Regions from separate parts of the Alkalilimnicola ehrlichii MLHE-1 genome, predicted to be linked through region 2. Evidence: predicted binding sites of a transcription regulator. Region 2 holds the regulator's gene; the other holds the start of a gene.

Region 1 (7,394 bases), 850 kb from region 2:
GCCGCCGAACAACACCACCGGATGCGCTGGGAGGTGGAACAGGTCCATGAGGCGCTGGCCGCGCGCAAGGCGCCGGTGGTGATTCTCAAGGGGGCGGCCTACCTGATGGCCGGCCTGCCCAGCGCCCGCGGCCGGCTGTTCGCGGACCTGGACATCATGGTCCCACGCCCGGCACTGGCGACCACCGAACACGTCCTGTTCACCCGCGGCTGGCTGGCGCAGGGCCACGACGAATACGACCAGACCTACTACCGGCGCTGGATGCATGAACTGCCCCCGCTGACCCACATCCGGCGAAAGAGCGTGCTGGACGTCCACCACACCGTCCTGCCGCCGACGGCGAGATTGCACCCGGACCCGGACAAGCTATTCGCCGCCGCCACGCCGCTCCCGGGCTGGCAAAACCTCTATGTGCTGGCCCCCACCGACATGGTGCTGCACAGCGCGACCCACCTCTTCCACGACGGCGAGTTGGAGAACGGCCTGCGGGATCTGGTCGATCTGGATGACCTGGTCCGCCATTTCCACCGCCACGTCGACGGCTTCTGGCCCGCGCTGGTGGACCGGGCCCATGAGATGGACCTGGCGCGCCCGCTGTTCTACGGCCTGCGGTATGCGGCCCACTTTCTGAACACCCCGGTGCCGGCGACCGTCAACGAGGGGCTCGCCGCAGCCGGCCCGGGCGTGCCACTGCGCCCGCTCATGGACGGGCTGTTCCGGCGCGGCCTCGCGCCCCACCATTGGCAATGCGACGATTGGCTTTCCCCGACCTGCCGATGGATACTTTACGTAAGGTCGCACTACCTGCGCATGCCCTTGCGCCTGCTGGTACCCCACCTCACCCGCAAGGCCATCAAGAGACGAATGGCGGCCCCCGAGGCCCACGCCTAGCGCCGCCGGACGCACCGGATCAAACCGGCCGATGCCCTGAGGACCTGGAGCCCATGAACACGCTGCACAGCCCCGCCGACGACCAACCGCCGGTCCACCGCCACGCCATCATCCTCGCCGGCGGCTCCGGCACCCGGCTCTGGCCGCTCTCGCGCAGCACCATGCCCAAGCAGTTGCTGGCGCTGGACGGCGACGAGTCGCTGCTCCAGCAGACCGCCCGCCGTCTGCTGCCCCTGGTGAGCGCGGACCGGGTGACCACCGTGACCCACCAGGACCATCGTTTCGAGGTCATGGGCCAGTTGCACGCCGTGGCCCCGGCACTGGCAGATCAGGTGCTCGCGGAGCCCGCCGGGCGCAACACCCTGCCCGCCATCGCCTGGGCGGTGGCGGCTATCGTGCGGCACGACCCGGAGGCCGTGGTGGGGGTGTTCTCATCGGACCATGTCATCAACCGGGTCGAGGACTTCCACCGCGCCTGGCGGGCGGCGGAACCCGCCGCCGAAGCGGGCCACTTGGTGCTGTTCGGCATCCGCCCCACCGAGCCGGCCACCGGTTACGGCTACATCCAGGCCGCCCGCCCGCTGATGGAGGGCGTGGAAGAGGTCAGCCGCTTCGTGGAAAAGCCGGACCGGGCCACGGCCGAGCGCTTCTTGGAGGAGGGGGGCTACTACTGGAACGGCGGCATGTTCGTCTTCCGCGCGGACCGGTTCATGGATCTGCTGGCCCGCCACCAGCCGGCCCTGGCCGAGGCGGTCACCGCCATGGCCGCCGCCGGGGCGCCCCCCACCGCCGAGGCCTACGCCGAACTGCCCAACACCTCTATCGACTACGGGCTGGTGGAGCACGCCGACCGGGTGGCGGTGGTGCCGGCGGAGCTGGGCTGGAATGACCTGGGCAGTTGGGAGGCGCTTTATCAGCAACGCAGCAAGGACCCGGACGGCAACGTCTGTCAGGGCACGGTACTGGCCGAGGACAGCCGCAACAACCTGCTCTGGAGCGACGACAGCGGCCTGATCGCCGCCTACGGGGTTGAGGATCTGGCCCTGGTGCAGACCCGGGACGCCACCCTGGTCTGCCCGCGCAGCCGACTGGCCGAGCTCAAGCAGATGGTCGCGCGGGTGCGCGAGGAGCACCGCGAGCTCACCGAGACCCACCTCACCGTGGCCCGCCCCTGGGGCAGCTACACCACCCTGGAGGAGGGCCACCGGTACAAGATCAAGCGCATCGTGGTGAAACCCGGCGGGCAGCTGTCACTGCAGATGCACTACCACCGCTCCGAGCACTGGGTGGTCATCGCCGGCACCGCGCGCATCGTCAACGGCGAGGAGACCATCTACCTGGAGGAGAACCAGTCCACCTACATCCCCAAGACCCGCCCGCACCGGCTGGAGAACCCGGGCCGAATCCCGCTGCAGATCATCGAGATCCAGACCGGGCCCTATCTGCAGGAAGACGACATCGTCCGCTTCGAGGACACCTACGGCCGGCGTTAGACGTTTTTCATGATGAGCATCTACCGAGGGGCGCCTCATGCGCGAGTGGATACGCCAGTACGTAGAGCGGATCGTGATGGACGCGATCTCCGAGGAGGTTTACCAGGAACTGGACCCAGGCACCCTCTCCGAGATCTCGGTTCAGGTCAGCCTTTTCGTAACCAATATCCTTTTATCTGTCGCCGGCGGGCTGGTGGTGGCAGTGGTGGCTTATGCGCTGGTCAGCCGCCACCAGGCCAAGTCGGCGCAGGTGACAAGGGAGATCGAACGCCAGCGGCTGCTCCATGACCTGGAGGCCGACCACAGCCGGATATCAAGCGAGGCCAGCGTCTGGTTTCCCGAAGGACGGGAACGCTTCCATGGCAACCGGGCATACAGTTTCGTGGTGGCGATGACCCGGGAGGTATGTTGGCTGGCCCCTGACACCATTCGGTATGACTGGAGCCGAGGCAAGCGGCATGTGGCCGTATCGGAGGACGGGGTGCTGGTCGATAGCGCCACACTGCACGAGGCGCTCTTTTGGTTTCGGCGGCTACACCGCGCGTTTCGCGCCGGCCTGTTGTACCGCTCCGATCTTTACGACCTCTGGCGCCAGATTCTGCCCTTCACCACAGACCGTCGCTATGACTTCCTTGTAGCCTATTTCGGAGGACAGGCACGGCGCGGAGATGAGGACGTATTGGCCGTGCGGGCAGTGGCAACAGAAGTGATCCGCTACTGCCAGAGTAAAGGCAAACAGGTGCCCTTGGATTACCTGTCAGGGCGGGTGGACGACGCCTTCGTGCAATCCCTGCCACGGAAGCTAATGGCGCACTTCTCCACCTGATCGGGGCTTCCGCGTTGCCCGATCCCAGGCATCGATGAAGACACTGTATAGCTGAGGAAAGAACAAACCGTCACCGCGGACCCACCTCCATCGTCACTGCGAGGAGCGAAGCGACGTGGCAGTCTACCCCTCTGGATCGCCACGGGCCTTCGGCCCTCGCGATGACGGGGGGAAAGCCTTCGGCCCTCGCGATGACGGGTGGGGCGCCCCCCTCGCGATGACGACCGAAAACCCGCGGCCCTCGCCATGGCAGCCCCGCCGTTCTTCCCTGATTCGCGCCCGCGCAGCGGGGAGGGGGGCTCGCGATGACGGAAGTAGATGTCCCTTCAGCGTTTCCTACGTCGGGGCATCCAGAAGGCTACGCCGTCAGTGGCCGCCGCTCCGCTGTCAGACGCACCGCCTTCCGACGGACACTCGCGACACCCAACCCGACCAGCCCCAAGGCCAACAGCAGGAGCGTACCGGGTTCCGGTATCTCTCGCACCTGATAACCGGTGATGTGGGCGTTGCTGAAGCCGTTCGCAGCCAGCGACAGTTCCTGTGATGTGCCCGTCGCACTGAACCGCCCGATGGCAAACTGGCCCAGACCCGCACCCAACGCCTCGAGATCCTGGGTATTGCCTTGTCCGTCGCCAAAGGTCATGACCCGGTCATTAAACTGCTCACGCAGGTCCGTGAACCATACCTGCACAAGGTAGGATCCACCCAACGACAAGAGGCCGTCGGCAATATTGATCGACGTCGAAGCCCCCCCACCAAAATTAAACGTGTTCAAGAACGGATCGTACGAAGGGTCGCCGGAGGTGTTTCCATCAAGGGCATTTCCGAAGGAGTTTCCCAACAGGTCATTCCTGTTGGTGAACGTCACCCCATTGATGGTCACCGTCCCCGAGCTTTCGGTCGATGCATTGATGGCCTCGACCGTCGACCCTGCACTGAACACATCAAACGGGTCGGTAGTGTCTTGCGCGGGCTCCCACGTGATCGGGCCCGCAGACACCACCGATGAGCCCAGGATCAGGACGCAGCCCGCCAAGTAAGTTCTAAGGTTTCTCATGCTTGCGCCGTCTCCCAGTAACGCGCCCGTGTCGATTTAACCTCCATCTAGCAAGTTTATTGCCAAATCACTCAGGTCATTGACTGCATGAGCTTTTATAACCCAGGCAAAACCCCAAGGCTTTGGAGGGTGTAATATTTCTCGACAGCGTTCTCTATCGGACAACCCTTTAAATATCAATCCCGATGCCCCTCGATCAACGCCCGCAACTGCCCCGACGGCACGGCGTAGCTAATCCCGCTGGGGCTGCCCACCGCCGCCTCGCGCCCGCCCTGCACGAACACCTGGTTGATGATGCCCACCACCTCGCCGCTGTCGATGCGGAACAGCGGGCTGCCGCTGTTGCCCGGGTAGGCGGTGCCGTCTAGCTGAAAGACCATGGGCGGGTTGCGCCGCAACTGGGCCACCCGGCGCTCGTCCAGTTGGCGGCTGTGGCCGGCGGGCAACGCCATGGGGGTACGCGCCGACACCGAGGCCCGGTGGGTGGCCGGATACATGCCCAGAATCATGCCGATGGGGAACCCGGTAAAGGCCAACCGCTCCCCGGTCCGCACCGCGTCGGAATCGCCCAGTGAAAGCGCCGGCAGCGGAGTCCCGGAGATCCGCAGCAGCGCCAGGTCGTGGGTCTGCGAGGCGGCCACCCGCTCGGCGGAACGCACCTCGGTATTGCGGCCGCTGCCGGTGACCACCACCAGCCGCTCCTGGTTCTCACGGTCCAGGACATCGGGCAACACATGCAGGTTGGTCGCCACCAACCGCCCGTCCGCCACCGCAAAGCCGGTGCCCAGATGGCGCAGCCGCGGGCTGCGGGCGGGCTGGTGGGTCGCCACGCTGACGATGGCCGGTTCCACCCGCTCCACGGTATCCGGCAGGCGCTCCGACTGTGCCTGCCGCGGCACCAGCAACAGCACCAACAGCAGGGCCAGCGCGACGGCCGCCAGCAGCAGCCAGCGGGCCCAGCCCTGGGCACGGCACCGACGACCAGCAGGCTCTCGCGGGACGGGGTGGTGACAACGGACAGCAGTGGGCATCGGGGCGATCCTCAAGGGAGAACGTCTCCGATGAGGATAGCAGTGCGGGTTCTGCTAGGCTTTGGAAAAGGATGGCTGGCACCGCCATCGCCCTTTCAGGGAGCCCGCCATGACACTCATTCACCGGCTTCTGCTTACCCTCTGCCTGTTCACCCTGCCCCTGACGGCAGCTGCCGCTCTGCATGACCAGGTGGCCGAACAACTGCGCGACCGTCTGGAGGTGGCCACGGCGGAGGCAGGCAACGGCGACGCCGACCCGGAGCGCAGCCCGCTGCATCGCTTCTTCCTCGACCGGGTCTACCGGCCCGCCTGGAGCGAGGACGGCCAGCCGACGGCGCGGGCGGAGCAACTCCTGGCGGTGCTGGCCGAGAGCCGTGGCCATGGCCTGGCCCCGGCGGCCTACGGCTATGACCAGCTCAGTGAAACGCTGCGGGACTGGCCGGAGGAGCCGGCCCCTGGTGCGGTGGCGGACCTGGAGTTACAGCTCACCCGGGTCTGGCTGCAGCTGGCCGAGGATGCCCTCACCGGGCAGCTCAACCCGGATGTGGTGGCGCCCGACTGGGAGCTGCAGTCGCCGCCCTCGGAGGACCTGGTGCAGGCGCTCAGCCAGGGCCTGGCGGAGGACGACATCGCTACCGCGGTGCGCCAGCTCTATCCCGACCAGGACAACTACCACCAGATGCGCCGGGCCCTTGCCCGGTTCCAGGCCCTGGCAGAGCAGGGCGATTACCCGCGGATGGAGGCAGGCCCCCTGTTGCGGGTCGGCGACCGCGACCCCCGGGTGGAGACCCTGCGCGAGCAGCTCCGGCTGCTGGGCGACCTGGAGGACGACGCGCCGCTCAGCGAGACCCTGTACGGCGAGGCCCTGGAGGCCGCCGTGCGCGATTTCCAGCGCCGCCACGGCCTGCAGGTGGACGGGGTGGTGGGGCCGCGTACCGTGGCCGCACTGAACACCCCGCCAGCCGACCGGGCCGAGCAGTTGCGGGTGAATCTGGAGCGGTTGCGGTGGATGCCCCGCGACCTGGGCGATCGCTACATCCTGGTCAACATCGCCGGCTTCTCCATGACCGTCCATGCCGAGGGCGAGACGGTGATGCGCCAGCGCGTGGTGGTGGGCCGGGACTACCGGCGAACCCCCGTGTTCACCGGCAATATGACCTATCTGGTCCTGAACCCCTCCTGGGAGGTGCCCCACCGGCTCGCCACCCGCGACGTGCTGCCACTGATCCAGCGCGACCCGGAGTACCTGGAGCGCATGGGCTTCCGGGTGCTGCAGGGCTGGGGCGCGGACGAGCGGGAGATCGATCCGGAGAGCCTGGACTGGGACCGCTACTCCCACCGCTACTTCCCCTACCGGCTGCGCCAGCTACCGGGGCCGCAGAACGCCATGGGCCGGGTCAAGTTCATGTTCCCCAACCGCCACAATGTCTACCTGCACGACACCCCGTCGCGGGAGCTGTTCCAGCAGCCGCGCCGGGCCTTCAGCTCCGGCTGTATCCGGGTGGAGCGGCCGCTGGAGCTGGCCGCCTGGCTGCTACGGGATCAGCGCCAGTGGTCGCCGGAGGCCATTGACAAGGCCCTGGAGGAACGGCGAGAGCGCACGGTGCCATTGCGCCGCGGCATCCCCGTCCACCTGCAGTACTGGACCGCCTGGGTGGACGCGGAGGGCACGCTGCACTTTCGCGACGACCTCTACGACCGCGACACGGGCGTGGCCGCCGCACTGGCCGCACTGCCCAAGCCGGAACCGACCCTGTGGCCGGAACTGGGGGCGGCAACCCGGCGCTGAGGCGAGGGGCTAGCGCTCGACGGCTGCCCCCGCCGCGGCGCAAATCGGGCAGTCGGGGTCGGGCCGGACCCCCAGGCCCCGCCACTCCAGGCCCATGGCGTCAAAGGTGTACAGCCGGCCGCGGCTCGCTTCGTCCCGGTCCAGCAACACCTTTACCGCCTCCACCGCCTGCAGGCAGCCCATCACCCCGGCCAATGGCGCCAGCACCCCGGTGTCGCTGCAGGTCTGACGCGCCTCCTCGCCGGTATCGGGGAAGATGCATTGGTAGCAGGGGGCCGGCCGCAGGTCGAAGCGGAAATTGGCCAAT
Region 2 (7,394 bases):
GCCCGCCCTGCGCCGCTGCGGCCTGGCCGTGACCGTGGCCGACGGCCATCCGCTGCTCACCCGGCACTGCCATTGGCAGACCCGGCGGCCGGGCGGCCGTGGCGCGGTGCGCGAGCTGTGCGAACTCATCCTCGCCGCCCGCGGCGAACTCGACGCCCTGCTTCAGGCCCATGAAGACGCGGATTAACCCCCCCCGGCTGTTCACCCTCATCGCCGTGGGCCTGTTGATCGGCGTCGCCTGGCTGATCGCCGATCGTCCCGACCGCGAGCCGCCCCCCGACCCGGAGATCCCCACGCGCGAGCGGGCCGACTACTTCATGGAGGGGTTCACCATCCACGCTGCGGACGCGACGGGCCGCTGGCAGTACCGACTGAGCGCGGACGACCTCTACCACTTTCCCGAACGCGGGGTCTGGTCCTTCGCCCGGCCGGAGGTGGAGATGTTCGCCGAGGCCGGCGCCAATTGGTACGGTAGCGCGCCCCGGGGCAGCGCGTGGGACCAAGGCCAGCGGGTCCTGCTGCACGAGGAGGTCCGGTTCTGGCGACCCGAGAGCGCCGTCAACCGGCCGCTGGAACTGGAGACCCGCGAGCTGTGGTTCTACCCCGGTGACGACCGGGTGGAGACAGAGGCGCACGCCGTGCTACGCCAGGACACCTCCTACACCGAGGGCGTGGGGGCCCGAGCTTGGCTGGACCAGCAAAGGATCGAATTGCAATCCGAGGTCAGAGGACACCATGAACTGCCATAACCGCGCCGCCACCTTGCTGGCCGGCCTGCTCTGTCTGCTGCTGGCCACCGGGGGGCAAGCCCGTACCCCCGACCGCGACCGGCCCATTGATCTGGAGGCCGACCGCGCCGAGATCGACAACGTCCGCGGCATCAGCACCTACACCGGCGCTGTCGTGTTGACCCAGGGCAGCCTGGTCATCACCGGCGATCGCATGGTTGTGCACACCCGCGACGTGGAGGGGCGCCGCGTTCTGGACCGGGTGGAGGTGGCGGGCGGCCCGGCCACCTACGAGCAACTGCCCCCGGGGCAAACCGACACGGTGCATGCCGAAGCCCCGCGCATGGAGTACCACAGTCGCGGGCCGCAGCGCCTGCACCTGTCCGGAGGGGCCGAACTCTGGCAGCGGGAGAACCGCATGTCCGGCGACGAGATCCGCGTCAATCTGGAGACCCAGGAGGCAGTGGTCGAGGGCCGGGAGGACCGGCGCACCCGCACCATCTTCTACCCGGCGGAGGAGCGGGACGAGGAATGAGCCGCCTGGAGGCCAAATCGCTGGTCAAGCGCTATCGCGGCCGCACCGTGGTCGAGGAGGCCTCACTCACCGTGGATGCCGGTGAGATCGTCGGCCTGCTGGGGCCCAACGGCGCCGGCAAGACCACCTGCTTCTACATGGTGGTGGGCCTGGTGCGGGCCGATGGCGGTCAGATCCTGCTCAACGGCGAGGACATCACTGCCCTGCCGATGCACGCCCGCGCCCGCAAGGGCATCGGCTACCTGCCCCAGGAGGCCTCGGTCTTTCGCAAGATGACCGTGGCCCAGAACATCATGGCCATCCTGGAGACCCGACCGGACCTGGACCGTCGGGCCCGAAGGGAGCAGCTACAACAACTCCTGGACGAATTCCATGTGCCGCACCTGGCAGACCAGTCCGGCATCAGCCTCTCCGGCGGCGAGCGCCGGCGGGTGGAGATCGCCCGGGCCCTGGCCGCCAACCCGCAGTTTATCCTGCTCGACGAGCCCTTCGCCGGCGTCGACCCCATCTCGGTGGTCGATATTCAGCACATCATCCGGCAGCTCACCGAGCGCGGCATCGGTGTACTGATCACCGATCACAACGTCCGTGAGACCCTGGGCATCGTGGAACGGGCCTACATCCTCAGCCAGGGCCGGGTCATCGCCCGCGGCAGCGCGGAGGAGGTCCTCGCCAACCAGGCGGTGCGCGAGGTCTACCTGGGCGAGCATTTTCGGCTATAGGCGCCATTCCGCTGTAAACTAGGGGCATCCAGACCCGCGTGACGGGTCGCTTCCGACGCCATCGGGCGGCGACGATTAAAGAGATCCATGACAAGACATCGCATTCACACTTCAAAAGAACCGGATGGGGGGCACCCCCTTTGGCAACGGTCATGAAACAATCGCTGCAACTTCGACTCGGGCAGCAACTCACTATGACGCCACAGCTGCAACAGGCCATCCGCCTGCTGCAGCTCTCCACCCTGGATCTGCAGATGGAGATCCAGCAGCAGCTCGAGTCCAACGTCATGCTGGAACTCGCCGAAGAGGACCAGCAGGAGACCGAACAGCGCACCGAAGAGGGCGAGACCCAGGACACGGAGGGCGAGCGCGGGGACGAGGCCAGCACCGAGGAGGCCACCGAGGCCGGGACCGCGGGCGAGGAGACCGCCGCCCAGGAGCAGGCCGACATCCCCGAGGACCTGCCGCTGGACTCCAATTGGGATGACATCTACGACGGCAGCACCCCCTGGAGCCAGCCGGACAGCGAGGACGAGGACCGCGACCCCTACGCCAACCGCTCCGGTGGCGGTGAAACCCTGCACGACCACCTGACCTGGCAGGCGGAGCTCACCCCCTTCACCGATCGGGACGCGGCCATCGCACAGGTCATCATCGACTCCGTGCGCGACGACGGCTACCTGGGCGCCGGCATCGAGGAGTTGATCTCCGCCCTGCCGGCGGAGTGGGCCGTGGAGCCCGATGAGGTCGAGGCGGTGCTCCGGCGCATCCAGCACTTCGACCCGGTGGGCGTGGCCGCCCGCGATCCGCGTGAGGCGCTGCTCATCCAGCTCGAGCAGCTGCCGCCGGACACCCCACTGCTGCCCGAGGCCCGGCGCCTGGTGGATCTGCACCTGGACATGCTGGTACAGCGCCAGTACGCCCAACTCTGTCGGCGCATGAAGCTCAATCAGGACCAGCTTCGCGAGGTCCTGGGCCTGATCCAGACCCTCGATCCGCGGCCGGGCTCGCAAATCGGTGGCGACGAGACCCAGTACGTGGTCCCCGACGTGGTGGTCCGGCGCAGCGACGGCCGCTGGCAGGTGGAGCTCAATCCCGCGACCGCCCCCCGGCTGCGGGTCAACAGCTATTACGCCAGCCTGATCAAACGCGCCGACAACAGCAGCGACAACACCACCCTGCGCAACCACCTGCAGGAGGCGCGCTGGTTCATCAAGAGCCTGCTTAGCCGCAACGACACCCTGCTCAAGGTCGCCCGCTGCATCGTCGAGCGCCAGCAGGGCTACTTCGACCACGGCGAAGAGGCCATGCAGCCGTTGGTCCTGCGCGAGGTGGCCGAGGCGGTGGACATGCACGAGTCCACCATCTCCCGGATCACCACCCGCAAGTACATGCACACCCCGCGGGGCACCCTGGAGTTCAAGTACTTCTTCTCCAGCCATGTGCAGACGGTGGACGGCGGCGAGTGCTCCGCCACCGCCATCCGTGCCCGCATCCGGCGTCTGATCGCCGATGAGAACCCCACCAAACCACTCAGTGACAGTCGTATTGCCAATATCCTCCAGGAGGAGGGCATAAACGTGGCAAGACGGACCGTAGCCAAGTATCGTGAGGCTATGGCCATCGCGTCCTCGTCAGAGCGCAAGCGACTGGCCTGAATCGCAACGTTGAAAGGAGGCGGCATGCAAATACAGATCACCGGTCACCACGTGGATGTCACGGATGCCCTGAAGGCCTATGTACGGGAGAAATTCCAGCGCCTGGAGCGCCATTTCGATAACGTGGTGGACAGCCACGTGATCCTCTCGGTGGAAAAACTCCGGCAGAAGGCCGAGGCCAATCTGCTGATCAGCGGCAACCGGCTGCACGCGGAGACCACCGACGAAGACATGTACGCCGCCATCGACGGCATGATCGACAAGCTTGACCGCCAATTGGTCAAGCACAAGGAGAAGGTCACCGACCACCACCGCCGCGAGGGGGCTGCTCAGAAGGCGGGAGCGGGCGCAGGGGCCGCGGAGTAGACACTCAACCATCGGCCGGTGACCGCCGTCGCGGTCACCGGCCCCGGGCTGAACGACACCATGAAAATCGCCGAACTCATCACTCCGGACCGCATCCGTTGCGACGCCGAGGTCAGCAGCAAGAAGCGCGTGCTGGAACAACTCAGCGACCTGCTGACTGCGGATGACACCACACTGGCCTCCACCCAGGTCTTCGACCGGCTGGTGGCGCGGGAACGGCTGGGCAGCACCGGCCTGGGCCACGGCGTTGCCCTGCCCCACGCCCGCATGGAGGGCATCGAGCAGGCGCGGGGTGCCATGATCCGCCTCGACCAGGGGGTGGACTTCGACGCCTTCGACCGGGAGCCGGTGGATCTGCTGTTTGCGCTGGTGGTCCCCGAGCACTTCACCGACGAGCATCTGCAGATCCTCGCCGACCTGGCGGAGATGTTCAGCGACAGCGGCCTGTGCGAACAGCTTCGCGCCACCACAGACCCCACACGCCTGCACCGGCTGCTATCGGAGTGGCAGGGCAGCGAAACGGCCGGCTAACACCGACCGCCCCGAGCGGCGGTCGGTGGGCGGAGCACCATCTTCATGAAGAGCATCCGGTTGATCATCATCAGCGGCCTGTCCGGGTCGGGGAAGAGCGTGGCCCTGCACACGCTCGAGGACCAGGGCTGGTACTGCATCGACAACCTGCCCATTGGGTTGCTCAGCGCCTTCGCCCGACACGTCAATGACACCTGCCCCGCCGGCGGCGGCCGCTACGCCGTGGGTATCGACGCCCGCAACCGCCCGGAGGACCTGGACCGCATCCCGGCGATCCTGGACGAGCTGCAGGCACTGGGCCTGAACAGCGAGGTGCTCTTTCTATTTGCCAGCCGCGAGACCCTGATCACCCGGTTCAGTGAGACCCGCCGGCGCCACCCGCTCAGCGACGGTGACGCCGCGCTGGCCGACGCCATCGCCCGCGAGGAGGCTCTGCTGGCACCACTGCGGGCGCGCGCCGACCTCACCCTGGATACCAGCAACACCAACGTGCACCAGCTTCGCGACCTGGTCCGCGAGCGGATCGAGCACGACCCCGGGCGGCTGTCGCTGCTGTTCCAGTCGTTCGGCTACAAGCACGGCATCCCGCCGGATGCCGACTACGTCTTTGACGCCCGCTGCCTGCCCAACCCCCACTGGGAGCCGCGGCTGCGGCCGCTGACCGGACTGGACGCCCCGGTCCAGCACTACCTGGAGGCTCAGCCCGAGGTGGCGGAGCTGACCGGGCAGATCGAGGCGCTGATCGCCACCTGGCTGCCCGCCTTCCGGAAGGCGGCGCGCAGTTACGTCACCGTGGCCATCGGCTGTACCGGGGGGCAGCACCGCTCGGTCTACCTGGCCGAGCAACTGGCCGGGCGCTTTGCAACCGGCATGGATGCCATCAGCGTACGTCACAGGGAGCTCAACCGTTGAATTGCCAATCCGAGGAACACCCGCAACCCAACCAAGGACCCACCGCCGTGGCCAGCCAGGCAATGGACATCGTGAACACACTCGGGCTGCATGCCCGTGCCGCCGGCAAATTTTCCGCCCTGGCCGCAGAGTTCCCGTGCCAAATCCGGGTCACCCGCGGTCAACGCACGGTGGATGGCAAAAGCGTGATGGGGCTGATGATGCTGGCCGCCGGCTGCGGCAGCCAGATCCTGGTGGAGGCCGAGGGGGACCAGGCCGAGGAGGCGCTGGCCGCCCTCAGCCGCCTGGTGGCCAATGGCTTCGACGAAGGCCCCGGTGCGCCGAGCCCCCACCCGGGCGATAAAGGCGACGACTAGTCCACAACACCGCGCCCGACAGCCATAATAGAGGGAGGCGGGCACTGCCCCATACGGGACCGCCGACACGAGAGTCCATCAGCAGATTCGGGGAACGTTATGCAATTGAAGGAGTTGGTCGAAAGCTGGGAAGAGACGGCCGGCGAGCGCCGCACCCCCCACGAGTACGCGGTGCGCCTGCCCCTGGCTGACGCCGCCAAGCTGGCGGCACTGGCGGAGATGTATCCGGGGCGCTCCGAGGAGGACCTGATCACCGACCTGCTCAGCGCGGCGCTGGATGAACTTGAGGCCACCTTCCCGTACGTCCAGGGCCAGCGGGTGATCGCCGAGGACGAACAGGGCGACCCCATCTACGAGGATGCCGGGCTCACGCCGCGCTTCAAGGCACTGACACGGCGCAAGCTGCAGGCGCTGCGCGCCAGCGTCGAGGCGGACGAGGCCCCCGCCCCCAGTCGGGAAACCGGCTGAGGGCGCCAGGCGCCGGCTGCGGGCGCCCCAGGCGGTGGCGCTCTCAGCCTCCGGCGCCCGCTTGCAGCCGCTCACGGGCGCTCAGGGCCCGCCGCGCCGCGTCATCGCGGTCCTCACCGAAGGCAGTGACGTGGCCCATCTTCCGCCCCGGCTTGGCCTCGGCCTTGCCGTAGAGGTGGAGCTTGACCTCCGGGTCCTTGAGCGCCGCGGCCCAATCCGGCTCGCCATCGCCCCAGAGATCCCCCAGCAAGTTCACCATGGCCGCCGGCCGCAGCAATCGGCTGTCCCCCAAGGGCAGCCCGCAAAGGGCGCGCACCTGCTGCTCAAACTGGCTGGTCATCGCCGCATCGAAGGTCAGGTGGCCGGAGTTATGGGGGCGCGGGGCCAGCTCATTGACCAGCAGCCGTCCGTCACTGGCGACAAAAAACTCCACGCAGAGCACCCCGACCACATCCAGCGCCTCGAGGATGCCGCGGGTGACATCCTCCGCCTGCTCACGAAGCTGCGGCCCCAGCGGGGCCTCCGGCAGGGTGAGATCGAGGATGTGATCACGGTGGCGGTTCTCCAGCACGCCGTAGTGGGTGAAGCTGCCGTCCAAGCCGCGGGCGGCCACCATCGAGACCTCCATGTGGAAATCCACGAAGGCCTCCAGCACCGCCGCCTGCCCCCCGATCGCCGCCCACGCCCAGGCGGCCTCGGAAGGCTCCCGAATCAACGCTTGGCCTTTGCCGTCATAGCCAAAGCCGGCGGTCTTCAGCACCGCGGGCGTGCCCACCCGTTCGAGGGCGGCAGCCAGTTCCTCCTCCCGCTCCACGGTGGCAAAGGCCCCCACCGGAAAGCCCTGCTCGCTCAGCCAAGTCTTTTCCCGCCAACGGTTCTGGGCCACGTGCAGCACCGTATGGTGGGGGCGGACCGGGACGTACCCGGCCAGCAGATCACCGGCCTCGGCCGGCACATTCTCGAACTCAAAGGTGACCCCATCCACCCGGCGGGCAAAGTCACGCAGGGCCTGCTCATCGCGGTAGTCGGCGGTCACCTCGATGTCGCAGACCTGTCCGGCGGGACTGTCCCGGCCCGGGCCGAAGCACGCCACCCGATAGCCCATGCGACGCGCGGCC

Evidence for each region. The regulator sigma-54, encoded in region 2, starts transcription at its own class of promoters, with help from an activator protein. The targets are predictions, from matches to a motif close to TGGCANGNTNCNTGCTT.
Region 1: MLG_RS00500 (PEP-CTERM sorting domain-containing protein) is a predicted target of sigma-54. The motif match lies at 4,316-4,332, and genes of this name have one in related genera.

The regions. Positions count from the first base shown of each region.
Region 1 covers NC_008340.1:104,145-111,538, reverse strand. The annotation lists gene MLG_RS00515 (nucleotidyltransferase domain-containing protein) at 1-891, shown strand, start outside; gene MLG_RS00510 (mannose-1-phosphate guanylyltransferase/mannose-6-phosphate isomerase) at 945-2,384, shown strand; gene MLG_RS00505 (hypothetical protein) at 2,422-3,210, shown strand; gene MLG_RS00500 (PEP-CTERM sorting domain-containing protein) at 3,569-4,267, opposite strand; gene MLG_RS00495 (S1C family serine protease) at 4,444-5,298, opposite strand; gene MLG_RS00490 (L,D-transpeptidase family protein) at 5,408-7,087, shown strand; gene MLG_RS00485 (HesA/MoeB/ThiF family protein) at 7,097-7,394, opposite strand, start outside.
Region 2 covers NC_008340.1:2,530,653-2,538,046, forward strand. The annotation lists gene MLG_RS11280 (KdsC family phosphatase) at 1-187, shown strand, start outside; gene lptC (LPS export ABC transporter periplasmic protein LptC) at 171-749, shown strand; gene lptA (lipopolysaccharide transport periplasmic protein LptA) at 736-1,263, shown strand; gene lptB (LPS export ABC transporter ATP-binding protein) at 1,260-1,985, shown strand; gene MLG_RS11300 (RNA polymerase factor sigma-54) at 2,138-3,643, shown strand; gene hpf (ribosome hibernation-promoting factor, HPF/YfiA family) at 3,668-4,009, shown strand; gene ptsN (PTS IIA-like nitrogen regulatory protein PtsN) at 4,070-4,540, shown strand; gene rapZ (RNase adapter RapZ) at 4,595-5,452, shown strand; gene MLG_RS11320 (HPr family phosphocarrier protein) at 5,515-5,808, shown strand; gene MLG_RS11325 (hypothetical protein) at 5,908-6,276, shown strand; gene MLG_RS11330 (5-(carboxyamino)imidazole ribonucleotide synthase) at 6,320-7,394, opposite strand, start outside.